DNA from 2 places in the Bacillus bruguierae genome. Region 1 is predicted to be linked to the other one. Evidence: predicted binding sites of a transcription regulator. Region 1 holds the regulator's gene; the other holds the start of a gene.
What was found. Region 1 encodes Rex, which represses fermentation and respiration genes when NADH is low (regulators of the CRP and FNR family bind a similar motif). Its sites were predicted from a motif close to TTGTGAAATATTTCACAA; they were not measured.

Region 1 (7,668 bases):
ATTGTTCTATCTAGCCATGAATACTCGTCCCCCTATATCTTGATAAGCAAACTTTAAAAGTACAAAAAAGACTACCTCCTTTACTTAGGAAGTAGTCTTCTTCTTACTAACTATTTATACATTGAACAGCTTCTCAAAATGAGGGCTTATTACATCATGCCGCCCATACCGCCCATGCCCATGCCGCCCATGTCAGGCATTGCAGGTGCATTTGGTTCTGGTTTGTCAGCAACAACTGCTTCAGTTGTTAAGAACATTGCTGCAACAGATGCTGCGTTTTGAAGAGCAGAACGAGTTACTTTCGTTGGATCTACGATACCAGACTCAAGCATATTTACCCATTCGCCTGTTGCTGCGTTGAAACCAACGCCAACTTTTTCGCCTTTTAAGCGCTCTACAACTACAGAGCCTTCTAAACCAGCGTTCACTGCGATTTGACGAACTGGTTCTTCTAACGCACGAAGCACAATGTTAATACCTGTAGCTTCGTCACCAGTTGCTTCAAGGTTAGCTACTTTGCTGTATACATTCATAAGTGCAGTACCACCACCAGCAACAATACCTTCTTCTACTGCTGCACGAGTTGAGTTAAGTGCATCTTCAATGCGAAGTTTGCGCTCTTTCAATTCAGTTTCAGTAGCCGCACCTACTTTAATTACAGCTACGCCACCTGCTAATTTAGCAAGACGTTCTTGTAATTTTTCACGATCAAATTCAGAAGTTGTTTCTTCTAGCTGTGCACGGATTTGACCAATGCGAGCTTCGATTTGTTCTGTGTTTCCTACACCTTCAACAATTGTTGTATTTTCTTTTGTTACAACAACTTTGCCAGCACGGCCTAAAGATGCGATAGTTGCAGATTTTAAATCACGACCTAGCTCTTCTGTAATTACTTCGCCGCCAGTTAAGATCGCAATATCTTCTAACATCGCTTTACGACGATCACCGAAGCCAGGAGCTTTAACAGCTACTACATTGAACGTACCGCGAAGTTTATTTACTACCAATGTAGCTAACGCTTCGCCTTCTACGTCTTCAGAGATGATAAGAAGTGGTTTACCTTGTTGTACCACTTGCTCTAATACTGGTAAGATTTCTTGAATGCTAGAAACCTTTTTATCTGTAATTAAGATAAATGGGTTATCAAGAACCGCTTCCATTTTATCAGAATCAGTAATCATGTAAGGAGAAGCATATCCACGGTCAAACTGCATACCTTCTACTACATCTAATTCTGTTGTGAACCCTTTAGATTCTTCTAATGTAATAACGCCGTCGTTACCAACACGTTCCATTGCTTCTGCAATTAATTGGCCTACTTCTTCATCATCAGCAGAAATAGCAGCTACTTGTGCGATAGAAGATTTACCTTCGATTGGTTTAGAAATCTCTTTTAATTCTTTAATCGCTGCTGTAACAGCTTTTTCAATACCTTTACGAAGACCCATTGGGTTCGCACCAGCTGTTACGTTCTTTAAACCTTCACGAATCATTGCTTGCGCTAATACAGTTGCAGTTGTCGTTCCATCACCAGCTACATCATTTGTTTTGCTAGCAACTTCTGCAACTAGTTTTGCACCCATATTTTCAAATGCATCTTCTAATTCGATTTCTTTTGCAATTGTTACGCCGTCATTTGTAATAAGCGGAGAACCGAATTTTTTCTCAAGTACAACGTTGCGACCTTTTGGTCCAAGCGTAACTTTTACTGCGTTTGCAAGAGTGTCGACACCGCGAAGCATCGAACGACGTGCTTCTTCACTAAATTTAATATCTTTTGCCATAATATTTGACCCCCTTGAATTTTTAAAGATTTATATAATTAACCGATAATTGCTAAAATGTCGCTTTCACGTAAAATTAAGTATTCTGTACCTTCGTATTTCACTTCAGTACCTGCATATTTTGAGAAGATGATACGATCTCCTGTAGCTACATCTAAAGCAACACGCTCACCATTTTCAAGCACACGACCAGTACCAACTGCCACTACTTTACCTTCTTGTGGTTTTTCTTTTGCAGTGTCTGGTAGTACGATACCACTTGCTGTTTTTTCTTCTGCTTGAACAAGTTCAATTATAACGCGATCACCTAATGGCTTTAGCATGAACAACAACCTCCTCAATTTATTATGTAAATTTTATGTTTATTAGCACTCTAATACCTTGAGTGCTAACACACTTATTATAATAAAGAATCTCATTTTCTTTTGCAAGTGAAAAAATCGTAATTTTTCGGAAAACTATTCCACCCCCTCCCCAACTTGTTTAAAAACTTTTATGATTTACTTAATAATTACATAAGGGAAAACTGCAAAAAATCCATTTTTAGATTCCGTCGTTTTTTCATCTTCTCCTATGTTACAATAAGAAAGATGCCATAATTTGTTTTCTCTATGGATAGGGCATTTTCCTTTTTCTTTACAAAAAATTCAAAAAGGAGTTACGAAATTGAAGAGACAATATTGGTGGGTTATTGTTACATATATTTTGATGCAACTATCAGGGATAATTGGAGGATGGATCCTTCTAAAAAGCGGAGTATACAATAATGGACATCGGACCTTTGAACAAAAAGTTCAACTGGCAACTGCACACTGGGGACTGATTAGCTTCTTTATTGCTCTTATCATTATCCTTATGTTACTACGCAATGATACACAATCAGAAAAATGGGAGCGTGGAAAAACAAATATTCTTGCTACGATAGGATGGATTATTTTAGGAGTTTTTCTTGCTTTATTCGCCCAAGTAATTGCCGGCACAATTGAAACACAAGTTTTTAAAATTAAAGCTGAATCAGAAAATACACAAAACATTATCGAAATTATAAAAGCTGCTCCATTATTTATGATTGTTTCATCTATATTCGCTCCCATTCTTGAGGAAATTGTATTTAGAAAAATTCTATTTGGAACACTATATAAACGATATAACTTCTTTATCGCAGCGATCGTGAGCTCGCTTATATTTGCTCTCATTCATTTTGACCCTACACATTTATTAGTGTATATTTCCATGGGGCTTGTTTTTTCATTTTTATACGTACAAACAAAACGAATTATTGTCCCAATTATGGCTCATGTTATGATGAATACAAACGTTATGTTAATTACATTTGTACTTCGTCCATATCTAGAAAAAGCTGAAAAATTGCAAGGATTCATCGGAGGATTTTAAACATGCGAAATTCACCATTTGTTATGGCAACTTTGTATTTTCTTCTAGGGTGTATTTTTACATACTTAGCAATTACAAGTGTTCAAGATACAATTTGGAACTTTTACACACTATTGCTTGCCGTAATGGCAACGATTGATTTTAATTTTGCACTTCGCCTTCTTTTTTCTAAACCGAAAAAAGATAGTAAGAAGAAATAATAAAAACGCAGGAAATTCCTGCGTTTTTATTGTGGATAATTTTTCAAAAAGTACACGAGCGTTTGTAATTCTACTGCTAAATCAATATGATGAATTCGAATATGTTCTAATATGTTTAATCTAGCAGGTGTAAAGTTTAAAACACCTTGTATGCTCGTATGCGATAAGCGATCTGCTACAGATTGTGCAACAGAAGCAGGCACTGTTAATATTGCCACTTTTATATCATCTGATAATCTCTCTTCTAATTCATCCAGATGATATACTGGAATCCCTCCGATTTCTTTCCCAACTTTCTCTTCATCAACGTCAAATGCCATCTCAATTTTTGTATTATTATTTTTTGTAAAATTGTAATGTAAGAAAGCCGTACCTAAGTTACCTACCCCAATTAATGCTACGCGTGTTACATCATCTTGATCAAGTGTTTCGCGGAAAAACGACAATAAATAATTCACATTATAACCATATCCCTTTTTCCCTAATGCCCCAAAGTATGAAAAATCTCGTCGAATCGTCGCTGAATCTACTTTCACCGCTTCACTTAATTCTGCAGATGATACGCGTTGCTTACCAGATAACGATAAGTTTTGGATAAATCGATAGTATAGAGGCAATCTTTTGGCAGTCGCCTGCGGAATTTTAGGCTGCTCCATGCAACCCCCTCCTCTCTTCCTATCTGTTCAAGTGATTGAAACATATACAGAAGTTTAGCATTGAAACTTTTCCTTGTATAATAGAGAGAGAATTTCTCTATTTATGTTCAACTATACACTATTTTTAGTATGATTGAGAAATATAATCATGGCAAAGTTAAGAAATTATTTGAGGTGAAAACATTGATTTTACTACAAGTGAATAACCTTTCCAAGCTGTATGCGGCTGAAGTCATTCTTTCAAACATTAAGTTAGAAGTACAGACGCGTGATCGCATTGCACTTGTCGGGCGTAACGGCGCTGGAAAGTCTACATTATTAAAGATTATTGCAGGAGAATTATCCCATGACGGCGGAGAAATTATAAAACCGAAAGATGTATCTATCGGTTACTTAGCACAGCATACTGGTCTTGAAACATCGTTAACGATTTGGGATGAAATGCTAACAGTATTCCTCCACTTACAGCGCATGGAGAAAGAACTCCGCAGGTTAGAACAAGAAATGGGAAAAGAAGAAAATTTCACAAATGAAACTATTTACGAAAAACTATTAGCAGAGTATGATCGCCTACAATTAGATTATAAAAATGAAGGCGGCTATCAATACGAAGCTGATATTCGCTCTGTTTTAGGTGGACTTGGTTTTCCTTCAGAAACACACGAAGCGACAATCTCCACATTAAGCGGCGGACAAAAAACTCGTTTAGCTCTTGGTAAGTTATTATTAACAAAACCAGATTTACTTATTTTAGATGAGCCAACCAACCATTTAGATATCGATACATTAACGTGGCTGGAGCAATATTTACAAGGTTATCCTGGTGCTATTTTAATCGTTTCACACGATCGATACTTTCTAGATAGACTTGTAACGCAAGTATATGAAATTTCTAATAAACAAAGTCGAAAGTACACAGGAAACTACAGTAAATACTTAGAACTTAAAGCGGCGCTATATGAACAAGAAATAAAACGTTACGAGAAACAGCAAGAAGAAGTAACAAAATTACAAGACTTTATCCAAAAAAATATTACTCGTGCTTCCACAACAAAACGGGCGCAAAGCCGCCGAAAACAATTAGATCGTATGGAACTTATGGAAAAACCAATCGGTGATACAAAATCTGCTTCTTTCCACTTTGATATCGATAAACAAAGCGGTAATGATGTATTACAAGTAAAAGATGTTACCATTGGTTATAATAACGAGCCAATTATTCAAAACATTCATTTCCAATTAACAAGAGGCGATAGTGTTGCACTTGTTGGCCCAAACGGAATTGGAAAATCTACTTTATTAAAATCTCTTGTGGATAAACTTCGTCCTTTAAACGGTAATATTTCGTTTGGTTCCAACGTTTCTATCGGATATTATGACCAAGAACAAGCAAACTTAACATCATCAAAACGTGTATTAGACGAGCTTTGGGATGATTACCCGATGCAACCAGAAAAAGAAATTCGCACAGTACTTGGAAACTTTTTATTTTCTGGTGACGATGTTCTAAAGCCTGTTTCTTCTTTAAGCGGTGGACAAAAAGCACGTTTAGCTCTTGCAAAACTTATGATGAAAAAATCAAACGTACTTATTTTAGATGAGCCGACCAACCATCTGGATTTAAGTAGCAAAGAAATTTTAGAAAATGCGCTCATTGATTTTCCAGGAACTATTTTATTTGTTTCCCATGACCGCTATTTCATTAACCGCATTGCCACAAAAGTGATTGAGTTGTCCCAGGGCGGAGCAGCGGAATACCTAGGTGATTATGATTATTATGTAGAAAAGAAAAATGAAATGCTAGAACGGGCAGAACTCGAAGAACAAGAAACAAATAAACCTGTACAAAAACAAGTGGCACAAGAAAAATTAAATTATATTGAAGAAAAAGAACGTAAAAAGCAAGAACGCCAACGTATGCGTAGAGTTGAAGAACTAGAAGAAAATATCGCGACAATTGAAGAACAAATCATGGCATTAGAAGAACAACTTTGTCTTCCAGAAGTATATGCTGATTACGAAAAAGCCAGTGATATTACAACAGAAAAACAAACACTTCAAGAACAATTAGAAACATGTATGGAAGAATGGGAAGAATTACAACTGTGAAAAGGTTAGTGGTTACACTGACCTTTTTATTTATCCCGCTATTCGTGGCGGTAAGACCCTCAATGATGGAAATTTCACTTTATCCACAGTATTATTCACATATTGATCTTTATATTTTCAAGATAAATATAAGTTTTCCACATTATCCACAAGAATAATAATATTTACCCACAATTTATACTCACAAAAAAACCTATATTATCAACAGATAATATAGGTTTTATCCACAGGTTGTGGTTAATTCTGTGTATAAAATTACATCTTTTATCAAAAAGAATTTCTCTATCCACAACTAATAGTTTATGTTTACGTCCTCTTACATGCAAAAACGTGAAACTTACCATTATTATGATTCAATATCTAAACCAGGGTTTGCATTTAACGCTAACGTCGCTCTCTTTCCTTGCTCATATGCAATCGTACCGGCTGCAGCAATCATAGCAGCATTATCTGTACATAAAGATAACGGTGGAATGATAAGTTCAACATCTTCTTTCTTTTCAAACTCTTCCTCTAAACGAGCCCGTAATCCTTTATTTGCCGCTACTCCGCCAGCAAGAAGCACTTGCTTTACACCATACTCTTCTGTTGCTCTTATTGTTTTTGTTACTAAGACATCAATTACACTTGCCTGGAAACTTGCAGCTAAATCTTCAGGGGTAAGTTCTTCTCCGCGCTGCTTTGCGTTATGCACAGTGTTAATAACCGCGGATTTTAAACCACTAAAACTAAAATCATAAGAATCTGGTTCAAGCCATGCACGAGGTAAATCGATTGTCGGCTCTCCTTCATGAGCAAGACGATCAATGTGCGGCCCACCTGGATACGGCAATGATAATGTACGTGCCACCTTATCGTATGCTTCTCCTGCAGCATCGTCTCTTGTTTCACCAATTACTTCAAATGAACCATGCTCTTTCATATAAACAAGCTCTGTATGTCCACCAGATACAACGAGAGACAATAATGGAAACTGCAGTTCTTGTACTAAGCGATTCGCATAAATGTGTCCCGCAATATGGTGCACCCCAACTAGAGGGATATTATGTGCAAAAGCTACTGCTTTTGCTGCATTCACACCGATTAACAACGCCCCAACAAGACCTGGTCCTTCCGTAACCGCAATTGCATCAATATCCTCAAACGTAATTTGCGCTTCTTTTAATGCTTCTTCTAACACAACCGTCATTTGTTCTACGTGGTGACGAGATGCAATTTCTGGAACAACCCCGCCAAAACGTTTATGGCTTTCAATTTGTGAAGCTACAATGTTCGCCAAAATTTCTCGTCCATTTTTTACAACTGCTACAGCTGTTTCATCACAGCTAGTTTCAATACCCAATATAATTGTATCTTTTTTCATCATAAGTTCACCCACATTACAAGACCATCTTCATAATTGTCTGTATAGTATCTTTTACGGATTCCGCCATTTTGAAAACCAAATTTTCGATATAACTTTTTCGCAACTTCATTTGAAACACGGACTTCAAGCGTCATCGTATTTCCCCCAAGAGCTCTTGC
Region 2 (7,668 bases), on a different contig from region 1:
TGTCCCCAAGCTTCTTCATAGGTATTTCGTGCTGTTTGGAAGCGTTCATTTAATTTAGCGATCATACTTTCATCATGCAGCACTTCTTTTATTTGATGTAAACCTATTCGTTCTACCCAAGGAGCTGTGCGTTCGCCGTAAATACCAGTTTCACGATAGTATTGTACGTACGCTGTGGCGATGCGAATTACATCTTCTTCCGAAGGGACAATCATTACAAAATCAGCTTCACGTACTTCTGTACCGCCGTTACCTCCGATATAAAGCTGGAAGCCATTTTCAACACAAACGACGCCAAAGTCTTTCGTTAATGCTTCTGCGCAGTTGCGCGGACAACCTGTTACACCCATTTTCATTTTATGTGGTGTATCTACCATTTCTAATGACTGCTCAAGCAACATGCCAAGTCCTAATGAATCTTTTGTACCGAAGCGGCAGAAGCGGGATCCGACGCATGATTTTACATTGCGAAGAGACTTCGAATAGGCGTAGCCAGAATTCATATCAAGATCAGCCCACACTTTTGGTAAATCTTCTTTTTTAACACCATATAAACCGATGCGACTTGCACCTGTTATTTTTACGAGCGGGACGTCGTATTTCTTCGCAACTTCTGCGATTTTCATTAAATCATCTGCTGTTGTAACGCCGCCGTACATACGTGGAATAACAGAAAATGTTCCATCATGTTGAATATTGCCATTCATTCTTTCGTTAACGAAGCGAGATGCTTTATCATCGGCGTATTCTTCTGGACAAATCATACGTAAATAGTAATTTAATGCAGGACGGCATTTTGAACAACCTTCTTCGTGCGAGAAGTTAAGGACGTTTCGTACTTCTTTCGGTGACTTTAAGCCTTTTTCGTGAATTGCTGCTACAACTTCATCGCGAGATAATGTTGTGCACCCGCACATACCTGTAATTTGGACAGAAGCATCAAAGTTATCTCCAAGTGTATGAGATAAAATTTGTTCAACAACTGGGCGACATTTACCGCAGGATCCTGCTGCTTTTGTACACCCTTTTACTTCTTCAAATGTCGTTAAGTGTTGTTCTAAAATAGCGTGAACAATCGTTCCTTTTGTGACGCCATTACATCCGCAAACAGTTTCATCAGCACTCATACTTGCAACGTCAAGTCCGTTATCTTCACCAGCTTTATGAAGAAGAGAAGCAGGTGTGTATTCTTGTATATCTTCTTCCTTTTTTAACATGCTGAAGAGGCGTGTGCCATCAGTTGTATCACCATATAAAACAACACCAACAACTTTATTGTCCCGGATGAGTACCTTTTTATAGGAACGCGTACATTCGTCGAAAATGGAGATTGCTTTTGTGACATCATCTTCATAAATTTGACCAGCGGAGAATAAATCGCATCCTGCAACTTTCAGTTGTGTACCGACGATGCTGCCAGTATATCCATCTGTTTGTGTACTTGTAATGTGTTTTGCTAATATAGCACCTTGTTCATAAAGTGGTGCAACAAGTCCATATGCAATCCCGTCATGTTCTGCGCATTCTCCAACTGCATATATTGCTTCATCATTTGTTTGCATATAGTCATTGACTACAACACCACGGTTTACAATTAAACCAGCATCTTTTGCTAATTGTGTATTCGGACGTATTCCAACAGCCATCACAATTAAATCGCATGTTACAATATCGCCATCTGCAAATTGAATGCCCTCAACGTGGTTTGTACCAAGAATTTTTACTGTTTTCTTTTCCATAAGGAACTTCATACCTTGTGATTCTAAATCTTCACGTAGTAGTGAAGATGCCTTAGCATCGAGTTGTTGTTCCATTAAGTGCGGCATTAAATGAACAACATGCACGTCCATTCCTAAGTCAATAAGCCCTCGTGCGGCTTCTAAACCAAGTAATCCGCCGCCAATAACAACAGCTTTTTTATATTGCTTAGCGGTATCCATCATAAATTGTGTATCTTCAATTGTGCGAAAACCTGTTACACCAGGAAGATTTGCACCCTCTACAGGTAAAATAAAAGCACTGGATCCTGTTGCGATAATGAGTTTGTCGTACATAACAAGACGATTCTTTTCTGTAACAATGACTTGTTCTTTCCGATCGATTTGCATTACTTTTTCATTTGTATACAACGTAATATCATTTTCTTCGTACCAACTGTATTCGTTCATAATGATATCTTGTATATTTGTTTTTCCTTGTAGGACGTGGGAGAGCATAATGCGATTGTAGTTTGGATGTGGTTCGTCTCCAAAAATGGTAATGTCGTATAAGGTATCGTTTTGTTTTAAAATTTCTTCGATGCAGCGTATTCCAGCCATACCATTCCCGATCATGACTAAACGTGTTTTCATATTCATTTCCCTTCTTTTTTGTGAAATGTTTAACAAACTTTTATGCTTGTATTATAAAAGTTTTGGGAAATAAGGAGATGTGATATTTATCACAATTTTGGGGGATTCATAAATTGTTCAAATTTGTACAGTATTTGATCTTCATAGTCTTCTCTGCTTTAAGAGGATGCTTTGATTAATAGAAGCAAGATTTTGAAGAAATATAAATCCATTTTGATTTTTCAACATCTTTGTCTAGCTCTGCCTCCTAAGCCCTCATGTCTAAGAACCTTCCACACGAGAAGGTTCTTAGACATGAGGGCTTAAACAGTCGGCTCCGCTTTTCTTTATAAGTTGCGGTTATGTAAAACAAAAAGTGACCTGCACTCGTTTTCTCTCTTTGTTTTACCGTCGTACGTAGCAGGAAAAGACCCTGGCCGCTTCTATGCATGACCAGATACTCTCTTCTCTAAAAAGAAAGGGGGGTGTGTCCGTTTTTAAAATTGTATGTAACATACAATTTTGTATAGGTCTTTTTTAAAAGATAAGTTGTCATTGCTTGTTCTAAAGTGGGGACCAGGCTCGTATACATATAGTACAAACTTAGATTTTTTAGGAGGAAAGCGTATGCCTAAATCGACTTTCAAATGGCTTGTTTGTGCTACATTAAGTACAGTTTTATTAGCAGGGTGTGGCTTGTTTAGTAAGGAAAAAGGGACAGAGCAAATTGATCCGCCTAAGAAAGTAACATATACGGATGGTGAGAAGAAAGAAACTGCGAAACAAGGGCAAACGAAAAAATTAGATTTATATCTTGTAGATAAAAATGGTTATGTTGTGCCGCAAACGGTACAGTTACCTGCTCCGAAAGATAACGCGGTGATTAAGCAGTCATTACAATATTTAGTGAAAGACGGACCGGTAACAAATGTATTGCCAAATGGATTTCAAGCTGTGCTCCCAGCAGGCACAGAAATGACAGTTGATGTGAAAAAAGACGGGACTGCAGTTGTTGATTTTTCAAAAGAACTAAAAAGCTATAAAAAAGAAGAAGAACGCCGCATTGTAGAAGCAGTTACTTGGACATTAACGCAGTTTAAAGAAGTAAAGAATGTGAAGTTCAGCATGAATGGGCAAGATTTAGCGAAAATGCCTGTTGCTGGTACGCCGATTGGTAATGGGTTAAGCCGAGCAAACGGCATTAACTTTGATGATGAGCAAGTTGCTGATCTTGCAAATACAAAACCAATTACGCTCTATTTCTTGGCGCAAAGTAATAAGCAAACTTATTACGTGCCAGTAACACGCCGCGTTGCAGAAGGGAAGGAAAACGAAGTAGCAACAATTGTAAAAGAACTTGTGAAAGGACCGTCACATAAGTCGGCATTAACATATGATTTTAATCCGGGTGTGAAGTTAATCAATGAACCAAAACTTGAAAAAGGGACATTGACATTGAACTTTAATGAAAATATTTATGCGAATAAAGATAAAAGTAGGATTTCTAACTATGTACTACAGTCGCTTGTATTATCTGTAACAGAAAAACAAGGTGTGGAAAATGTGTCCATTCAAGTGGATGGAAAGGCGAATCTTGTTACAGAAAAAGGCGATAAATTAATAAAACCGGTTGCTCGTCCACAAAACGTGAATACAGGTGGTTTTTAAACAGAAATAATTTGATATACTTAATGTAGGAAGAGAAGGGGAATACATCTAATTCTCCTTCTTTTATTGTGATACATAACATAAATTTTTAATGGGCTATACTAACAAGTAGTAGTTACAAGGGGGTTATTTTTTATGCGAGTAGATGGTAGACAAGCATCAGAGCTGCGCCGTATACATATTCATACGAATTATTTAAAACATCCAGAAGGATCGGTATTAATTGAAGTTGGTGATACAAAGGTTATTTGTACAGCAACAATTGAAGATCGAGTTCCTCCGTTTATGAGAGGTGAAGGAAAAGGGTGGGTTACAGCAGAGTATTCCATGATTCCTCGTGCAACAGAACAGCGTACCATTCGTGAATCAAGTAAGGGGAAAGTAACGGGACGTACAATGGAAATTCAACGTTTAATTGGACGAGCATTGCGTGCTGTTGTTGATTTAGAAGCACTTGGTGAAAAAACAATTTGGATTGACTGTGATGTAATTCAAGCTGACGGCGGAACGCGAACAGCTTCTATTACTGGTGCGTATGTAGCGATGGTATTAGCGTTTGAGAAGCTTGTGGCAGCAGGGAAAGTATCGAAACTTCCAGTGAAAGATTTCTTGGCGGCAACGTCTGTTGGAATCGTTGATGAGCATGGCATTGTATTAGATTTAAATTATGCAGAAGATTCTAAGGCGAATGTTGATATGAATGTCATTATGACAGGAAAAGGACACTTTGTTGAAGTGCAAGGTACAGGAGAAGAAGCGACATTTAGCCGCGGTGAATTGAACGAGTTGCTTGATGTAGCAGAACAAGGGATTTTACAGCTTGTTGAAATGCAAAAAGAAGCATTAGGTGATATTGTAACTCATATGGAATAGAGGTGGAAAGTATGAAGCAAGTTGTCGTAGCGACAAAGAATGCCGGGAAAGTACGTGAATTTGCCGAGCTATTTGAAAAGTTTGATTTAGAAGTAAAATCACTTTATGATTTTCCTCATATTGAAGAAGTAGAGGAAACGGGTGAAACGTTTGAAGAAAACGCGATTTTAAAGGCGGAACATCTGTGTAAACAGCTAGGTGAAATTGTCATTGCAGATGATTCTGGTTTAATTGTAGATGCTTTGCAGGGGAAACCAGGTGTTCACTCTGCTCGTTATGCAGGTGAGGAAAAGAATGATCAAGCTAACATTCAAAAAGTGTTAGACGGATTAAAGGATGTTCCAATGGAGAAGCGTACAGCGCGTTTTTATTGCGCATTAGCTGTTGCATTTCCGCAAGAAGATAAAAAACCATTGATTGTAAATGGAACGTGTGAAGGAAAGATTTTAGAACAGCAGCGCGGGGAAAATGGATTTGGGTATGATCCCATTTTCTATGTAGAAGAATACAAAAGCGCAATGGCAGAATTGTCGTCGGATGAGAAAAATAAAATTAGTCATCGCGGACGCGCGCTTCGTAAATTAGAAGAAAAAATTCCAGTTTGGTTTTTAGGCGAAGAATAAAGTGAAACTTCCATCAGTGGGGGCTTCATCCCCCGTTGATGGAAAGCCCGACCAATCGGGATTTTACGGGCAGTTGTCCCCCGCCCATCTTTTTTGATTCTCTCTGAATATTGAGGTGGGGGTCTTATTGCCCACGAATAGCGGGATAATAAGGGAGCGAAACTGATGAAGGCGTTAATTGTGAGCGACAGTCACGGTTCTGTGAAAGAGCTAAAGCAATTAAAAGAGCAGTACGAGGGAAACGTAGATGTGATGATTCATTGCGGTGATTCGGAATTAACATCGCAGCACGTTGAACTAGAAGGGTTTCATGTAGTGAAAGGAAACTGTGATTTTGCCTTTGACTTTCCAAATGACATCATCACAGAAGTACAACATACACGTTTTCTCGTCACACATGGACATTTATACAATATTAAAATGACACTGCAAACACTTTTATATCGCGCGAAAGAAGCTGAGGTAAATGTCGTTTGCTTCGGTCATTCGCATATATTAGGAGCAGAAATCATAGACGATATTTTGTTTATCAATCCAGGAAGTATTCTTTTGCCGCGTTCGCGAAGAGAAAAAACATTTGCTGTACTCGAAATACAAGAAGGTCAAATAGACATACGTTTCCTTACTTTAGAAGGTGTAACTGTAGCACAAAAAACGTTTCAAATAGGGTGAAAAGAATTTTTTCACTCTATTTGAAAAAAATGTTGACTTTAATTATCATCGATAATATAATGAATATTGTCGATGAGGCATTAGAAAAAATTTCATATCATGCGGGTGTAGTTTAGTGGTAAAACAAGAGCCTTCCAAGCTCTGGTCGAGAGTTCGATTCTCTTCACCCGCTCCATGTCCCAGTAGCTCAGCAGGATAGAGCAACGGCCTTCTAAGCCGTCGGTCGGGAGTTCGAATCTCTCCTGGGACGCTACAGAGAAGTGCATGAGTGCACTTCTTTTTTTTATACCCCTTACATCGTTTAGTTAAATGGTGTAGGGGGTTTTGTCTTGCTCAAAAGAAATAAAGGAATATATAATCTGTAACCTGCTTTAACTTTTGACTATGTTAAAAGTTAGAGCAGGTTATTTGAATAAGGAATAGAATATTTAAATGAGAAGATTTTGTAGTTTGTAAAGAGATAAATAAGTGAAAAAATCTTTAGTTGTAACAACGGTTATGATAATAGGGATTTTTAGAGCATGGTGGTGATTGCTTATAAGGTAATCACTTTTGTTATTATATCTAAATAGTCAAAGGAGGCGGTGGAATAAAAATATGCTAGGTAACTACGGTGGAATGTTAATAGAGCATACGGATTTATTCTTAGTTCATTGTCCTAGATGTAATAGTTGTGCGAGGGTTTTTACTCCAGATAACGCAAAAGGAAAAGATGAGCCTAGATATATAGGTCATGAATCTAAACGGTTATTATGTAGTAAATGTGGATTAACAAAAGACATTCATCCTAAAAGAAGATGGGATAATTTGTGGGCATTTAACCATGAATTATTCAATGAAAAACATGGTGTTGATTGGTACTTTGGTTTACCTTTATATTTGCAAAGGGAATGTTGTGGTCGTAAGCTTTGGTTCTTTAATCTCGAACATCTTCATCGTGTAGAAGATTATGTTCAGAAACGTTTAAGACCATTTAGACCATATTATTTAAGCGTCGAGAGTAGGCTACCAAAATGGATGAAACTTTCAAAGAATAGAAATGAGATTCTTAAGACAATAGAAAAGTTGAAGTATACGATTTAATTTAGATTGTGAGGAGAGACTGGTGTTTTAAATTGATTTTTCTGAAATGAAAAAGACACAAAAGAAACTTCCTTGAAAGCAGAATTTCAAGAAAAATTTAAACTACATAGTGAATAGTCTTTTTTGAATTATTCCAATTGTTGTTGTCAAGATGATACGTTTAGTGATATTTATGCCGAGTTAGTGGAATATGATGATTTTGTAGCAGGGTTAGTATCGAGTTTCTTGGATGGAAGAAAGATTAAGTGGAATTTATTTAAAAAAGTACATTCAAAAACAGAGATAGTTGGCAAGAGCTTTTTGGCTACAGTAGGAGACTAGAGGGCCTTTTGGAAGTGCTTGAAGAAAACAATACTTAATACGTCTTATAGAACTGACAGATTAATATAGAAAAAAGAGGAAAGCGGCCGCAAAGACTG

Region 2: the regulator Rex is predicted to act here: its motif matches at 2,370-2,387, upstream of nirB (nitrite reductase large subunit NirB).

The regions. Positions count from the first base shown of each region.
Region 1 is NZ_JBAWSX010000032.1:4,760-12,427, forward strand. It holds gene groL (chaperonin GroEL) at 150-1,784, opposite strand; gene groES (co-chaperone GroES) at 1,823-2,107, opposite strand; gene WAZ07_RS25845 (CPBP family intramembrane glutamic endopeptidase) at 2,451-3,179, shown strand; gene WAZ07_RS25850 (YdiK family protein) at 3,182-3,379, shown strand; gene WAZ07_RS25855 (redox-sensing transcriptional repressor Rex) at 3,406-4,035, opposite strand; gene WAZ07_RS25860 (ABC transporter ATP-binding protein) at 4,219-6,144, shown strand; gene tsaD (tRNA (adenosine(37)-N6)-threonylcarbamoyltransferase complex transferase subunit TsaD) at 6,491-7,507, opposite strand; gene rimI (ribosomal protein S18-alanine N-acetyltransferase) at 7,507-7,668, opposite strand, start outside.
Region 2 is NZ_JBAWSX010000001.1:371,971-379,638, forward strand. It holds gene nirB (nitrite reductase large subunit NirB) at 1-2,351, opposite strand, end outside; gene WAZ07_RS01835 (GerMN domain-containing protein) at 2,958-3,998, shown strand; gene rph (ribonuclease PH) at 4,134-4,871, shown strand; gene WAZ07_RS01845 (XTP/dITP diphosphatase) at 4,883-5,494, shown strand; gene WAZ07_RS01850 (metallophosphoesterase) at 5,660-6,166, shown strand; tRNA gene WAZ07_RS01855 (tRNA-Gly) at 6,268-6,341, shown strand; tRNA gene WAZ07_RS01860 (tRNA-Arg) at 6,343-6,416, shown strand; gene WAZ07_RS01865 (hypothetical protein) at 6,764-7,249, shown strand.